Regions from separate parts of the Shinella sp. NM-101 genome, predicted to be linked through region 1. Evidence: predicted binding sites of a transcription regulator. Region 1 holds the regulator's gene; each other region holds the start of a gene.
The links. Region 1 encodes LexA, which represses DNA repair genes until DNA is damaged. Its sites were predicted from a motif close to TGTTCNNNNTGTGTTCNG; they were not measured.
Positions count from the first base shown of each region.

Region 2: the regulator LexA is predicted to act here: its motif matches at 2,823-2,840, upstream of L0976_RS02245 (ATP-dependent helicase).
Region 3: the regulator LexA is predicted to act here: its motif matches at 3,037-3,054, upstream of recA (recombinase RecA).

Region 1 covers NZ_JACBFT010000001.1:45,057-50,508, forward strand. Annotated here, with positions in the region: gene moaC (cyclic pyranopterin monophosphate synthase MoaC) at 1-224, shown strand, start outside; gene glp (gephyrin-like molybdotransferase Glp) at 224-1,447, shown strand; gene lexA (transcriptional repressor LexA) at 1,541-2,266, shown strand; gene L0976_RS00215 (ComEC/Rec2 family competence protein) at 2,247-4,718, opposite strand; gene gltA (citrate synthase) at 5,027-5,452, shown strand, end outside.
Region 2 covers NZ_JACBFT010000001.1:453,759-459,210, reverse strand. Annotated here, with positions in the region: gene L0976_RS02250 (DUF2778 domain-containing protein) at 1-9, shown strand, start outside; gene L0976_RS02245 (ATP-dependent helicase) at 319-2,781, opposite strand; gene L0976_RS02240 (efflux RND transporter periplasmic adaptor subunit) at 3,138-4,298, shown strand; gene L0976_RS02235 (efflux RND transporter permease subunit) at 4,300-5,452, shown strand, end outside.
Region 3 covers NZ_JACBFT010000001.1:206,091-211,542, forward strand. Annotated here, with positions in the region: gene alaS (alanine--tRNA ligase) at 1-1,507, opposite strand, end outside; gene recA (recombinase RecA) at 1,822-2,910, opposite strand; gene L0976_RS01040 (carbohydrate kinase family protein) at 3,142-4,089, shown strand; gene L0976_RS01045 (pseudouridine-5'-phosphate glycosidase) at 4,148-5,074, shown strand; gene cckA (cell cycle histidine kinase CckA) at 5,262-5,452, opposite strand, start outside.

The sequences.
Region 1 (5,452 bases):
ACATCCGCGAGGACCACGCGCTGCCGGGCCTGCGCGTCGAGGCCATGGCGAAGCTCACCGGCCGCACCGGCGTCGAGATGGAGGCGCTGACGGCCGTCAGCGTCGCCTGCCTCACCGTCTACGACATGGCCAAGGCCGCCGACCGCGAGATGGAGATCGGCGGCGTGCGCCTGCGCGAGAAATCCGGCGGCCGCTCCGGCGATTACAAGCGCGGAGACGCCTGATGTCCCTCCTGCCCGTCGCGGACGCCCTCGACCGCCTGCTGTCCGCCGCGCAGCCGACAGTGCGGACGGAGACGGTGAGCCTGCGGGACGCCGAGGGCCGCGTGCTCGCCGCAGACCTCGCCGCCCGCCTCACCCAGCCGCCCTTCGACAATTCCGCCATGGACGGCTACGCCGTCCGCCATGCCGACATCGCCGAACTGGGCTCCATCCTCAAGGTCGTCGGCACCTCCTCCGCCGGCCACGCCTTCGAAGGCACCGCAGGTCCTGGCGAGGCCGTGCGCATCTTCACCGGCGCGCCCCTGCCCGCCTTCGCCGATACGGTCCTTCTCCAGGAGGACGCGGAACGGCTGGAGGACGGCCGCATCCGCACCACCTTCCTCACCCCGGAAGGCCGCCACATCCGTCCCCGCGGACAGGATTTCTCCGAAGGCGAGGTCGTGCTGCATGCCGGCGACGTGCTCGATCCCGGCCGCCTGACCGTCGCCGCCGCGATGAACCATGCGGAACTGACCGTCTATGCCCGCCCCCGCATCGCGGTGCTGGCGACAGGCGACGAGCTCGTCCCGCCGGGCACCCGGCCGGGTGCAAGCCAGATCATCGCCTCCAACACCTACGGCGTCTCGGCCATCGCCCGTAAAGCCGGCGCGGAGGTCATCGACCTCGGCATCGTCGAAGACGACAGGCAGGCGATCCTGGAAGCCGTGCGCAAGGCGCTGGTGCTCGACATCGACGTGCTCGTGACGCTCGGCGGCGCCTCCGTCGGCGATTTCGACCTCGTCCAGCCCGTCCTCGGCGAGGCCGGCATGGCGCTCGATTTCTGGCGCATCGCCATGCGGCCCGGAAAGCCGCTGATGGTCGGCCGCCTCGGCGCGATCCAGGTCGTCGGCCTTCCCGGCAATCCCGTCTCGAGCCTCGTCTGCTCGCTGCTCTTCCTGGAACCGCTTGTCCGCCGCCTCGCCCGTCTTCCGGGGAAAAGCCGGCTGCGCAGCGCCGTTGCCGCCGTGCCGGTCCGGGAAAACGATCACCGCCAGGACCATATCCGCGCCCGGATCGACCGCGGACCTGCCGGCGAGCTCCGCGTGACGCCCTTCGACAAGCAGGATTCCTCGATGATGAAGACCTTCGCGCAATCCGAAGGCCTCCTTGTCCGCCTGCCGCATGCGCCGGCCCTTGAGGCGGGCGCGGCCTGCCAAGTCCTGCTCCTGCGCGAACCCGCTGTTTGAGCAGCATTATTGTTTCACCGGCCCCTTGCGGAACACATATGGAACAGATAGTGTCTGTTCTGGATTTGTTTCACGATTCTCGGTGGAGAGACCATGCTGACGCGCAAACAACAGGAACTCCTCCTCTTCATCCATGAGCGCATGAAGGAATCGGGCATTCCGCCGTCCTTCGACGAGATGAAGGACGCCCTGGACCTCGCCTCCAAATCGGGCATCCACCGCCTCATCACGGCGCTGGAGGAACGCGGTTTCATCCGCCGCCTGCCCAACCGGGCGCGCGCGCTGGAGGTCATCAAGCTGCCCGAGGCCTATTCGCCGAGCCTGCAGCCCCGGCGCGGCTTCTCGCCCTCCGTCATCGAAGGCAGCCGCGGCAAGCCGCCCGCGCCGGCCGCCGCCCCGCCGCAGCGCAATGCTGCCCCGGCCGACATGCCCACGTCCGTGTCGGTGCCCGTGATGGGCCGCATCGCCGCCGGCGTGCCGATCTCCGCCATCCAGAACAACACCCATGACATCACCGTGCCGGCCGAGATGATCGGCAACGGCGACCATTATGCGCTGGAAGTCCGGGGGGATTCGATGATCGAGGCCGGCATCCTCGACGGCGATACCGTCATCATCCGCAACACCAGCACCGCCAATCCCGGCGAGATCATCGTCGCGCTCGTCGACGAAGAGGAGGCGACGCTGAAGCGCTTCCGCCGCAAGGGCGCCTCCATCGCACTCGAAGCCGCCAATCCGGCCTACGAGACCCGCATCTTCGGGCCGGATCGCGTCAAGATCCAGGGCAAGCTCGTCGGCCTCATCCGTCGTTATCACTGACCGCCTGTCCGTTATCGAAGCTGCCGGTCCGCCAGTCGTAGGTGCGGTGCCTCGACCAGGGGCGATCGAGCGTTTCGACGGAAGACGTGAATTCCGCCTCGGGAAGGCTGGCTGCGGCTGCCGCAGCCGGCCGGATTTCCAGCGCGCCCGTTCGCCGCAGATGCCGCGCGGTCACCAGCCGGGCGCCGGAGCGGCAGGCATCCAGCCGCAGGGCAAAGGGCACGACGACGAGATCCGCCCCGTCGCAGGCCGTGCCGAGGAAGGCGGTGTCCTCCAGCGTGACGATCCGCCAGCCGCTCGGCGAGACGGCGGCGCAGAAGGCTTTCGTTTCGCAGACGAAGCCGGGGCCTTTTCCCGCCGCATCGAGAGCCGCGGTGAGGGCATCCCTCGCCTTCTGCCGATCCGCCTTGCGCCGCGGTCGCTTTCCTTCTGGCGCTCCCGCCGGCTTTTCCCCGGCATCCTCCAGCGTCAGGCCCGCCGTCTTGCGCATGTCCGGTTTGACGAGTTCGCCGAGCCGGAGCGCCCGGCGCCATTGATCGTAGACGAAACCCGGCGGCCGGGCTCGGTTCGTCGCCACCCTGGCGCCATCGAGAACGGCGACGAGGCGGCCGTCCTCCGACACCAGCACCTCGGGACGCGGACGCCCGTCGGGCCAGCATGCAATGCCGATGCCCAGCACGACCAGCAAGGTGCCCGCGTGACGCAGCCTGGTGCGTAGGATGCAGAGCAGGCCGCCGCCGACGCCGATCAGCAGGAAGGCGAGCGGCGGAATGCGGCCGATGACGATCTCGCCCTTCCAACTGGCGACCCAGTTCGACATCGCGATCATCCAATCGATCCCCTTGCCCATGATGACGAAGGGAATGGCGTCGAGACCGAAGGGCATGAGCAGCACCGCCATCAGCCCGAACGGCATGACGATGGCGCTGATGACCGGCATGGCCAGGAGGTTCCCGGCAAGCCCGTAGGCGGGAATGCGATGGAAATGGCCGACCGAATAGATGAGCGTGGAAAGGCTGCCGATCAGCGAGGAGAGAAGCAGTCCGCCGAAGAAGCGGCCCGCCGAGCCGCCGATGAGCTGGAACCGCCCGCCCCGGCTTTCGCGGCGAACCGGACGCTCGCGCCAGGCCGCATAGCCGGCGACGAGGCCGAGCGTCGCCGCGTAGGACATCTGGAAGCCGGGATTGGTGACGGCCGAGGGCGTGACGATGAGGATGAGGATCGCCGAGATCGCCACGTTGCGCAGGCTGATCGCCGAACGGCCGAACATCACCGCGACGAGCATGACGCAGATCATGATCCATGAGCGCACGGCCGAGATCGCCCCGCCCGAGACGAGGATGTAGAGCGTCACCATGACGAGCGCCCCGGCTGCTGCGATCTTCTTGGTGGGATAGCGTTCGGCAAAGCCGGGGATCAGCGCCATCAGCCCGCGCGCGCCGACGAGGAAGGTCCCGGCGGCCAGCACCATGTTGAGCCCGGAAATGGCGAGCACATGGGTCAGCCCCGCCTGCCGCAGCGCCTCCACCGTCTCCGCGCTGATCGCCCGCTGCTCCGCCGTCACGAGCGCCGCGGCGATCGCCCCCGCGTCCCCGCCGATGCGGCCGCGTATATGCTCGGTCAGGCTGTTGCGCCATGTCGCGATCTCGCGCCGGACCCGACCCTCCAGTCCGGTTTCGGTGCCCGCCATGGCGGTCGGAGCCCTGTAGAAATAGCCGACGGCGCCGGTTCCCGCGAAATAGGCGTCGAACGCGAAATCGTTGAGCCCGGCGAGCGAGGGACCGGAGGGCGGGCCGAGGCGCGCGCGCCCCGTTATGCCGCTGCCGATGGCGATGGGGTCATGCGTGCTGCGCGCAAGCACCGTCACCACGCCCGGTGCACGTTTGAGGACAGGCCCCTGCGTCGTCTCCAGCGCGACGCGATAGCGGATCGCCCCGCGCGCGTCGCTTTCGCGTGACAGCACCCGGCCGCCGATCTCGGTCGTTACCGGAGCGTCCAGGATGATCGTATCGAGCCGCGCGCTTTCGAGGGCGGCAAGCAGCATGCCGACCGGAACAAGGAACGCCGCGCCCGCGGCAAGCGCCGGCCACCCCTCCCGGTGGCGAAGGCGCCAGGCCGGCAGGAGCGCCGCGAGCGCCACGAGGATCATGGCGAGCGGCGACGGATCGGCTGCGGCGGCAAACCAGAGCGCAGCGCCCGCCCCCATGAAGACGGGCACGAACAGGAAGAAATGGCCGTGCGCCCGCTCCTCGGCAAAGGCAGCGGCAAGGGCATGCCGCCCTGTCGCATCGCTGCGAAGCTGGCCCGCCACCCGCAGCACGGCGGCAAACGGCGCCCGGCGAGGCGGCGCCCGATGGCCGGAAACCGCAGGCAGGGCGCTTGCCTCGGCCGCCGTCCGCCAGCCATGGGCCTCGGCCGCCTCTCCCCGCTCCTCGACTTTCCCCTCGGCCATTCGTCCCGGCCCCGTTCACCTCTCTCACTGTGCAATCGATTGGCGAGACTTTCAATCGGCAGTAGGCGGTAAAATTGCTAAGGCAGACAGAAAGGATGCTACCTCCGCAATTTGGCGGACACTCTCAAAGGTTGCTTGCAACTTCATGGAAACGGTAGATATTGCGTTGCCGGAAAGCCTGTTTCCGCAATGCACAATTTGCCTTTCGTATCGCTTGGCAGGGCACCGTAAATGGGCTAGCAAAACGAGCATGTTCATGGTCGCGGCACGGGACGTGTGCCGCCCATTCGAAACAACGGAGGATCGTTATGACAGGAAAAAGCGCGGATGTATCGGTCGGCGGCAAGTCAGTGGAACTGCCGACGCGATCCGGGACGATCGGCCCCGATGTGATCGACATCGGCACGCTCTACAAGAATACCGGCACCTTCACCTACGACCCCGGCTTCACCTCCACCGCCTCGTGCGAATCGAAGATCACCTATATCGATGGCGACGAAGGTGTTCTGCTGCATCGCGGCTATCCCATCGAACAACTGGCCGAGCACGGCGATTTTCTGGAAGTCTGCTACCTCCTGTTGTACGGCGAATTGCCGACGAAGACCCAGAAGGACGATTTCGACTATCGCGTCACGCACCACACCATGGTGCACGAGCAGATGTCGAAGTTCTTCACCGGCTTCCGCCGTGACGCCCATCCGATGGCCGTGATGTGCGGCGTCGTCGGTGCGCTC
Region 2 (5,452 bases), 410 kb from region 1:
GGGGTGTAAAGGCTGCTTCCCAAATCCCTCCCCGCGAAGGGGAGGGACTTGACGTGCCGAGCCCTTCGCATTCGACGGGCAAGACTCCTGCCGCAATTTCCTCTGTGAAGGGAAATCACCGCCTCATCTTCCTTCTCCCCAGCGGGGAGAGGTGCCGGCAGGCGTATGAGGGGGACGCCGAAGGCGCGAAAATTCAAGATTTTCCGTGGGGTGTCGCCTCATTCAAACCTTCGCGCCACCTTTCCCCGCCGGAGAGAAGGAAAGGAAGGGAAGGGAAGCCGAATCCTATCGTAACGCCCGCCTTTGGGCGCGTGCCGATCACACCCGCTCGACGAAGCCGTCGAGCACGCGCTTCTGGCCGGCGCGGTCAAAATCGATCGTCAGCTTGTTGCCTTCGACCGCCGCCACGTTGCCGTTGCCGAATTTCAGGTGGAAGACCCGGTCGCCGATCGAAAATTTCGACGGCTCGCTCGTGGTCGACTTGGCGACCAGCTCGCCCTCGATGGTGCGGCCGCGCGGGCCGCTTTCGCCATAGCCGATACGCTCGACCGCGTGGCCGGAGCGTGAGCCCCAGTTGTCCCGCGTCGCATCCGTGCGGTTCGCCTGCGCGCGCCGCCAGCCGGGTGTCGAATAGGCGTTCTGGAAGGGCTCCTGCTTGTCGAAGCGCGACTGGCCGTAGCCGCCGCGGCCGTAACCGCCATAGGATTGCTCCACCTCGGCCACTTCCACATGGCTTTCCGGCAGTTCCTCGAGGAAGCGGGAGGGCAGGGTGGATTGCCAGAGTCCGTGGATGCGCCGGTTCGAGACGAACCAGATATGGCAGCGGCGTTTCGCCCGCGTGATGCCGACATAAGCGAGGCGGCGTTCCTCCTCCAGCCCGGAGCGGCCGCCCTCGTCGAGCGCGCGCTGGTGCGGGAAGAGGCCTTCCTCCCAGCCGGGCAGGAAGACGGTCTCGAATTCGAGGCCCTTGGCCGAATGCAGCGTCATGATCGAGACGGCGTCGAGGTTCTCGTTCTGCTCGGCGTCCATGACGAGCGAGACGTGCTCCAGGAAGCCGCGCAGGGACTCGAAGGCTTCCATAGACCGGATCAGTTCCTTGAGGTTTTCAAGGCGTCCCGGCGCTTCGGCCGACTTGTCGGCCTGCCACATGGCGGTATAGCCGCTCTCGTCGAGGATCTGCTCGGCAAGCTCGGTGTGCGGCATCGTCTCCAGCAGCGACTGCCAGCGGCGGAAATCGGCGACGACGTCGAACAGCGCCTTGCGCGCCTTCGGCTTCAGTTCGTCCGTCTCGACGATGTCGGCGGCGGCGGCGAGCATGGGGATGTCGCGGGCTCGCGCATAGTCGTGCAGGTTGCGGATCGTCGTGTCGCCGAGGCCGCGCTTGGGCGTGTTGACGATACGCTCGAAGGCGAGGTCGTCGGCCGGCTGGCTGACGAGGCGGAAATAGGCGAGCGCGTCGCGAATCTCCAGCCGCTCGTAGAAGCGCGGGCCGCCGATGACGCGGTAGTTGAGGCCGAGCGTGACGAAGCGGTCTTCGAATTCGCGCATCTGGAAGGACGCGCGCACGAGGATCGCCATGTCGTTCAGCTTGTGCTCCCTGCGCTGGAGCTGCTCGATCTCCTCGCCGACGGCGCGGGCTTCTTCCTCGGAATCCCAGGCGGCGTGCACCACGACCTTGTCGTCGTCGGGATCGTGCCTTTCGGTGAAGAGCGTCTTGCCAAGGCGGTCCTCGTTGTGGGCGATCAGGTGGCCGGCGGCGCCGAGGATATGGGCGGTGGAGCGGTAGTTGCGCTCCAGCTTGATGACCCTGGCGCCCGGAAAATCCTTCTCGAAGCGCAGGATGTTGTCCACCTCCGCGCCGCGCCAGCCGTAGATCGACTGGTCGTCGTCGCCGACGCAGCAGACGTTTTGCGGCGTGCCCTTGGGGCGCTGGGCGAGGAGGCGCAGCCACATATATTGCGCGGTGTTGGTGTCCTGGTACTCGTCGACCAGGATGTAGCGGAACTTCTGGTGATATTCGGCCAGCACGTCTGGATTGGCGCGGAACATGCGGATCGGGTGCAGCAGCAGGTCGCCGAAATCGCAGGCGTTCAGCGTCTTCAGGCGGTTCTGGTAGGCGACGTAGAGTTCACGGCCCTTGCCGTTGGCGAAGGCGCGCGCGTCGCCCTCCGGGATCTGCGCGGGGTCGAGGCCCTTGTTCTTCCAGGTGTCGATCATGCCGGCGAACTGCTTCGCCGGCCAGCGCTTGTCGTCGATGCCCTCGGCCTGGAGGATCTGCTTGATCAGGCGCACGACGTCGTCGGTGTCGAGGATCGAGAAATCCGACCTGAGGCCGACGAGCTCGGCGTGACGGCGCAGGAGCTTGACGCCGATGGAGTGGAACGTGCCGAGCCAGGGCATGCCCTCGACCGCGCCGCCGACGAGGAGGCCGATGCGCTCCTTCATCTCGCGCGCCGCCTTGTTGGTGAAGGTCACCGCGAGGAGCTGGCTGGGAAAGGCGCGGCCGGTGGCGAGGATATGGGCGATGCGGGTGGTGAGCACGCGCGTCTTGCCGGTGCCGGCGCCAGCGAGCACCAGAACGGGTCCGTCCAGCGTCTCGACCGCCTCGCGCTGCTCGGGATTGAGGCCGGAGAGATAGTCCGGCGCCCGGTGGGCATCGCGGGCCGCCATGGCGCGCGCGGCGATGCCGAGGCCGCCGGCGGGCTTGGCCGGCGCCGCGGGCTTGCCGCCGAGCTGCGGGTCCTCGTCGAAGAAGGGAATGTCGTCGTAACCGCTGATCATGCGGCTCAATGTAGTGATTCGGTCCCGAAAGGCCAGTTTTCCGTTCTGCTTTTATTCCACGGGGAAGAACGACGGCCGAAAGATTGTGGAAACCGCGGCCGTTCAGGCCTTGGCGGGGCCGACGTCGAAGACGCCGTCCACGGGCGCCTCTGGGTTTGTCGCCGGCCGGCTGCGCCAGGGCGCGGCGGGAGAGGATTTCCCCGTCTTTTCTTACGCTTCGGTAATGGACCGGCGCTGCAATCTTACAATTGCGTAATGATCGTATTCTTTCGTTGCCGGTTCATTTCCAAAGCGGGATACTCGCCCTATGTCGCGTCGCAACAGGCGGCGGTTCGCTTCCATTGGAGAGAGTGTGCATGCGGGTTTGGAAACAGCTCCTCATCAGCCTTGGCGTCATTTTGGCCGGGGTACTGCTATGGGGCCGCTTCGCGCCGGGGGCGAACGACATGCTGGAGGCCGCGGGCCTGCCGGGCACGCTTGTCGCCGCCATCGCGCCCGCGGATAAAAGCGAGGCGGACGGCGGCGGCAGGGGGGACGGCAACCGCACGTTCGGCGGCGGGGCGACGCTCGTCGCCACCAAGCCCGTCGCCATGGCCGTCGTCAACGACCGGCTGAACGCCATCGGCGACGGCGAGGCGATCCGCACCGTGACGGTGACGCCCTACGCGACCGGCAACCTCACCGAGGTCCTCGTGGAATCGGGCGACCGGGTGAAGCAGGGGCAGGTGATCGCCCGCCTCGACAGCGAGGAACAGAAGATTGCCGCGGACCAGGCGCGCGTGGCGCGGCAGAGCGCGGACCAGAAGCTCAAGCGCCTGCAGAACCTCCGCTCCTCGACCAGCCTTGCGGACTTGCAGGACGCCCAGACCGCGCTTTCGGCGGCGGAACTTGCACTGCGGAATGCCGAGCTGGCACTCAGCCGCCGCGACATCATCGCGCCCTATGGTGGTGTGGTCGGCATCATCGCGGTCAATCCCGGCGACTATGTCACGACGTCGACGGCGATCGCGCGCATCGACGACCGGTCGGAAATCCTCGTCGACTTCTGGGTCCCGGAGCGTTTCGCCACCAGCGTGCGCGTCGGCGGCGACGTGACGGCGATGGCGGTCGCGCGGCCCGGCGAGACCTTTACGGGAAAGGTGCAGGCGATCGACAACCGCATCGACCAGGAAAGCCGGACGCTGCGCGTGCGCGCCCGCATAGCCAATCCCGAAGACCTGCTGCGCGCCGGCATGTCCTTCCAGGTGACGATGCGCTTCGAAGGCGATCTCTATCCGAGCGTCGATCCGCTTTCCGTCCAGTGGAGCGCCGACGGCTCCTATATCTGGAAGGTCAAGGGCGACAAGGTCGAGCGCGTGCCGGTCCATATCGTCCAGCGCAATCCCGACAAGGTGCTCGTGCGGGCGGAGCTCGCCAAGGGAGACCAGGTCGTCACGGAGGGCGTGCAGACGCTTCGGCCGGGCGGCGCGGTGCGCACCGCCGAGCAGCAGACGCCCGCCGTGACGGAGGGCTCGTAATATGGCGGGCGAGACGGGCGGGCTCAACGATTCCGGCAAGGCGGGCTTTACCGCGCTCTTCATCCGGCGGCCGATCTTCGCCCTCGTCCTCAACACGCTGATCGTCGTCGCCGGTCTTGCGGCCTTCAACGGCGTGGAGATCCGCGAGCTTCCCTCCGTCGACCAGCCGGTCATCAGCGTGACCACCACCTTCGACGGCGCCTCGCCGGAGACGGTGGACCGCGAGCTGACCGACGTCATCGAGGGCGCGGTCTCGCGCGTGCAGGGCATCAAGGACATTTCCTCGGTGTCCTCCTTCGGCCGCAGCCGCGTCACCCTGCAATTCTCCGACACCACCGACGTCAACCAGGCCGCCAACGACGTGCGCGACGCGCTCGGCCGCGTGGCGAACCAGATTCCCGACGGCGCCGAGGAGCCGCGCGTGGTCAAGGCCGATGCGGACAGCCAGCCGATCATGCGCCTTGCGCTCACCTCCGACACGCAGTCCCTCGAAGACCTGACGCTGCTCGCCGAAAACGAGATCACGGACCGGCTCGCCTCCGTCGAAGGGGTGGCCGACGTCGTCGTCTACGGCGACCAGGAGAAGATCTTCCGCGTCGACGTCGACCAGTCGAAGCTCGCGGCGCGCGGCCTGACGGTGGCGGACCTGCGCAATGCGCTGGCGACCGCGTCCTTCGACGTGCCGGCCGGCTCGCTGAAGAGCCGGAGCCAGGACATCACGGTGCGCGCGACGGCGGACCTTGCCAAGCCCGCCGACTTCGAGAACCTGATCCTGAAGAACCGCGTGCGGCTCGGCGACGTCGCCATGGTGACGCTCGGGCCGGACGAGGGCTCGACGGCGCTGCGCTCGAACGGCCGGCAGGGCATCGGCCTCGGCATCATCCGCCAGGCGCAATCCAACACGCTCGACATCTCCGAGGGCATCAAGCAGATGGTCTCGCGCCTCGGCGGCGTCCTGCCGGAGGGCACGCAACTCAAGATCACCAGCGACGACGCCGTCTTCATCGACGGGGCGATCCACGAGGTGGAGATCGCGCTCGTCGTCGCCGTGCTGATCGTGACGCTCGTCATCTATCTCTTCCTGCTCGACTGGCGAGCGACGCTCATCCCGACGATCAGCATGCCGATCGCGCTGATCGGCACGATCGCGGCCA
Region 3 (5,452 bases), 160 kb from region 1:
CGCCGGATTCGCCGTAGAACGGGGTCTGGTTGAACACGAGCTGGACGGTGTCGCCGGCCATGGCACTGTCGACGGTCTTGCCTTCGCGGACGATCGCCTCGACGACGCCCTCCGCGGTCTCGGTGTCATAGCCGAGGAATTCCGTCGCGCCGAGCCTTTCGCGCAGCTCGAACCATACGGTCTCGGTCGCCGCCTCGCCGGAGCCGGCCCAATGGGCGCGCGCTTCCGCCTTCTGGCGGTCCATCGCATCCGTGAAGCCCGAAAGGTCGACGCCGATGCCGCGGCCGCGCAACGCGTCCTGCGTCAGGTCGAGCGGGAAGCCGTAGGTGTCGTAGAGCTTGAAAGCGGTCTCGCCGTCCAGCGTATCGCCCTTGTGCAACGTCGACGTCGCGTCGGAAAGGAGGCTGAGGCCACGCTCCAGCGTGGTGCGGAAGCGCGTCTCCTCCAGCTTCAGCGTCTCGGAGATCAGCGCTTCGGCGCGCTGGAGCTCCGGATAGGCGCGGCCCATCTCGCCGACCAGCGTCGGAAGCAGCTTCCACATCAGCGGCTCCTTCGCGCCGAGAAGCTGCGCGTGGCGCATGGCGCGGCGCATGATGCGGCGAAGCACGTAGCCCCGGCCGTCCTTGGCCGGCAGCACGCCGTCGGCGATCAGGAAGGCGGACGAGCGCAGGTGGTCGGCGATGACGCGGTGGCTGGCGCGCGCCTCGCCCTCGGCCGGAACGCCGGTCGCCTCGACGGAGGCGTCGATCAGCGCGCGGAAGAGGTCGATGTCATAGTTGTCGTGCTTGCCCTGGAGCAGGGCCGCGATGCGCTCCAGCCCCATGCCGGTATCGATCGACGGGCGCGGCAGGTCGACGCGCTCTTCCTTCGTGATCTGCTCGAACTGCATGAAGACGAGGTTCCAGATCTCGATGAAGCGGTCGCCGTCCTCTTCCGGCGAGCCGGGCGGGCCGCCCCATATATGATCGCCATGGTCGTAGAAGATTTCCGAACAGGGGCCGCAGGGGCCGGTATCGCCCATCGCCCAGAAATTGTCGCTGGTGGGGATGCGGATGATGCGGTCGTCGGAAAAGCCGGCGATCTTCTTCCAGAGGTCGAAGGCCTGGTCGTCGGTATGGTAGACGGTGACGAGAAGCCGGTTCCTGTCGATGCCGAATTCCTTGGTGATCAGGTTCCAGGCAAGCTCGATGGCGCGCTCCTTGAAGTAGTCGCCGAAGGAGAAGTTGCCGAGCATCTCGAAGAAGGTGTGGTGGCGCGCGGTATAGCCCACATTGTCGAGGTCGTTGTGCTTGCCGCCGGCGCGCACGCATTTCTGCGCGGTGACGGCCCGGGAATAGGGGCGCGATTCCAATCCGGTGAAGACGTTCTTGAACTGCACCATGCCGGCATTCGTGAACATCAGGGTCGGGTCGTTGCGCGGCACGAGCGGGCTGGAGGATACGACCTCGTGGCCTTCTCTGCGGAAATAGTCGAGGAAAGTCGACCGGATCTCATTCACGCCGCTCATATCGCGTCCTTCATCTCTGCACTGTCTGCCCCGGAAGCCGGTGCATCACCCACCCAATTGTCCCGCGGCGATGAAAGATCGCCGCGCCGGCCGGAGTGCCCGCCCGGACGGCCCCGAAAGGCCCATCCATCCGCGAATTCCGTCGAAACCGCACGCGCTGGCCGCCTTTTCACGGGAAAGGCCGGAAACCTCGGGCGCCTGCGAGAACTGATGGCTTTTATCGCCCGCCTCAGTCGCTGTCCAGACACCAAAAAACCGGCCTTTCAAGAAGAAGCGGCCGGTCTTTCGATATTCCTGCGGGCGTTGCGCGGGAACTACATTCCCGCCGCGTCGTCGGCGTCGTTCGGGTCCGGGCCGCCGTTTTCCAGGAACCGGTCGGCGATGAGGCCGGCATTCTGGCGCAGCGACGTCTCGATCTCGCGGGCGAGATCCGGATTGTCGCGCAGGAACGTCTTGGCGTTCTCGCGGCCCTGGCCGAGGCGCTGGCTGTTGTAGGAGAACCAGGCGCCCGACTTCTCGACGATGCCGGCCTTGACGCCGAGGTCGATGAGTTCGCCCGTCTTGGAGACGCCCTCGCCGTACATGATGTCGAACTCGACCTGCTTGAAGGGCGGGGCCATCTTGTTCTTGACGACCTTGACACGGGTCTGGTTGCCGATCACCTCGTCACGCTCCTTGACCGCGCCGATACGGCGGATGTCGAGGCGGACGGACGCGTAGAACTTCAGCGCATTGCCGCCGGTCGTCACTTCCGGCGACCCGTAGACGACGCCGATCTTCATGCGGATCTGGTTGATGAAGATCACCATCGTGTTGGACTTGGAGATCGAGGCTGTGAGCTTGCGCAGTGCCTGGCTCATCAGGCGGGCCTGGAGGCCGGGCAGGCTTTCGCCCATCTCGCCCTCGATTTCGGCGCGCGGCGTGAGCGCGGCGACCGAATCGACGACGAGCACGTCGACCGCGCCGGAACGCACCAGCGTGTCGGTGATTTCAAGCGCCTGCTCGCCAGTGTCGGGCTGCGAGATCAGGAGGTTCTCGAGATCGACGCCGAGCTTGCGGGCATAGATCGGGTCGAGCGCGTGCTCGGCGTCGACGAAGGCGCAGATGCCACCCTTCTTCTGGGATTCGGCGATCGTCTGCAGCGCCAGCGTGGTCTTGCCCGAGCTTTCCGGGCCGTAGATCTCGACGATGCGGCCCTTCGGCAGGCCGCCGATGCCGAGCGCGACGTCGAGGCTGAGCGATCCCGTCGAGACCGTCTCGATCTCGATGATGCTGTCCTTGCCGCCGAGCTTCATGATGGAGCCCTTGCCGAACGAGCGCTCGATCTGGGAGAGAGCCGCTTCGAGTGCCTTGCTTTTATCCACTGTTTTATCCTCTACGAGCCGCAAAGTGTTCTGTGCCATTTGGTCCACCTTTAGGTTATTGAAGCAAGACAGGCAACGAAGCCGCCGATGAAAGCTATGTACACATTTTGTTCTCCTCTTGCAAGGCGCATTCATCCATTTGAATATTTTTGAGAATCGAATGCGTGTTCTATTTTCGTTTCAGGCGGTTTGGCGCCGTAACGGAAGCGGGATGACGCTGCTGCGGAAAGCGGCGGGCAAGCCGAATCGGCAAGGATGCGAAGGAAGACGATGACGGGCAGGACGATACTGGTGATGGGCGGCGCCCATGTGGACAGGCGCGGGCGCATCGCCGGCGAGACGACGCCGGGCGCGAGCAATCCGGGCGCCTGGTTCGTGGAGGCGGGCGGCGGCGCGTTCAATGCGGCGCGGAACCTCTCGCGGCTCGGCCACAGGGTGCGGCTCGTCTCGCCGCGCGGCGGCGATGCCGACGGCGAGATCGTCGCGGCGGCGGCGGCCGCCGCCGGCATCGAGGACACGCCCTTCGTCTTCCTCGACCGCGCGACGCCGAGCTACACGGCCATCATCGAGCGGGACGGCAATCTCGTCATCGCGCTGGCCGACATGGAGCTCTACCGGCTGTTCTCGCCGCGCCGCCTGCAGCAGCGCGCGATGCGCGAGGCGATGGCGGCGGCCGGCCTCGTCCTTGCCGATGCGAACCTGCCGGCCGAGACGCTGGCCGCCATGGCCGCGGCGGCGAAGGCGGCGCAGGTGCCGATCGCCGGCATCGCCATCTCGCCCGCGAAAGTCGAGCGGTTCCGCGAAAGCCTTTCCGCCCTCGCCTTCCTCTTCATGAACGAGGCGGAAGCGCGCACGCTGGCGGGGACGGCGCCGGAAAATCCGGCCGACTGGCCCGCGGCACTGCGCGCCGCAGGCCTTTCCGCCGGCGTGGTGACGCGCGGCGGCAGGGGCGCGGTCGCCTTCGACGCCAGGGGCGCGGCACTGGTGACGCCGCCGGCGGTGCCGGCGCTCGGCGACGTCACCGGTGCGGGAGATTCGCTTGCCTCCGGCTTCCTCAGTGCCTGGGCCGGCGGCGCGACGATCGGCGAGGCGCTGCGCCATGGCGTGGCGGCGGCGGCGATCACCGTGCGCTCACCGCTGGCGGCCGCCGAAGAAATGTCGCAGGCGGCCCTTGCCGACGCACTTTCGCTTGTGCCGGAGGCCGAAATCCTGTCATGAGACTTTTTTGCTTGGAATTTCGCCCCCAGTTTTGCCCAAGACTCCGCAAGGACACAGCATGACCAGAGCCGTCTCCCCCCTCCTGCCGATGCAATATTCGGACGAAGTCGCCGCCGCCAAGGCCCGCGGCGCGGCGATCGTCGCCCTCGAATCGACCATCATCACGCACGGCATGCCCTATCCCGGCAATCTCGACATGGCGCGCAGCGTCGAGCGCATCATCCGCGAGGAAGGCGCGGTGCCCGCGACCATCGCGGTCATCGACGGCGTGCTGCACATCGGCCTGGAGGATGCGCAGCTCGAAGCGCTAGCCAGGACCGAGGGCGCCATGAAGCTCTCGCGCGCCGACCTTGCCTTCGCCATTGCCGAACGCCGCACCGGCGCCACCACCGTCGCCGCCACGATGATCGGCGCGGCCCGCGCCGGCATCAGGGTCTTCGCGACCGGCGGCATCGGCGGCGTGCACCGCAAGGCCGAGGAGACCTTCGACATTTCCGCCGACCTCGACGAGCTGTCGCGCACCGGCGTCATCGTCGTGTGCGCCGGCGCCAAGGCGATCCTCGACATTCCCAAGACGCTGGAAGTGCTGGAAACCCGCGGCGTACCCGTCGTGACCTACGACAGCCCGATCTTCCCGGCCTTCTGGTCGCGCGATTCGGGCCTCAAGAGCCCGCTGACGCTGAACAGCCCCGCGGCGATCGCCAACTTCCAGGCGGTACGCGACCAGCTCGGCGTCGACGGCGGCATGCTGGTCGCCAATCCCGTGCCGGAAGCCGACGAGATCGCGCGCGAGGAGATGGAAATCTACATCGCCCGCGCGCTGGACAATGCCGATCGCGACGAAATCGCCGGCAAGGCCGTGACGCCCTACCTGCTCGACAATCTCTTCCGCCTGACGGACGGCCGCAGCCTGAAGACGAACATCGCGCTGGTGGAGAACAATGCGCGCCTCGCGGCGGAAATCGCCGTGGCACTGGCGGATTGACGATGGTGCCCGCGGCCGGGTTACTCCGGCCGCCCGGTCGCCCTTCTTCTTCTTTATGCTCGGACTTGTGCCGAACATCTGCACCATCTCAAATTTTCACTGCGTTGGCAGATCCTCGGCTCAAGGCCGAGGATGACGGCAGTGGGCGAGCGATGGGGGCTGCTTCTTCCCGCGAACGCCTTTACTTTTAAGCATCCAGCATTTCCCGCACCGCTTCGGCAAGCTGCTTCAGCGAGAACGGCTTCGGCAGGAAGCCGAACTTGGCGTCGGCGGGCAGGTTGCGGGCGAAGGCGTCCTCGGCATAGCCGGAGACGAAGATGAACTTCATGTCCGGATAGGTCTTCCTCAGTTCGCGCAGCAGAGACGGACCGTCCATTT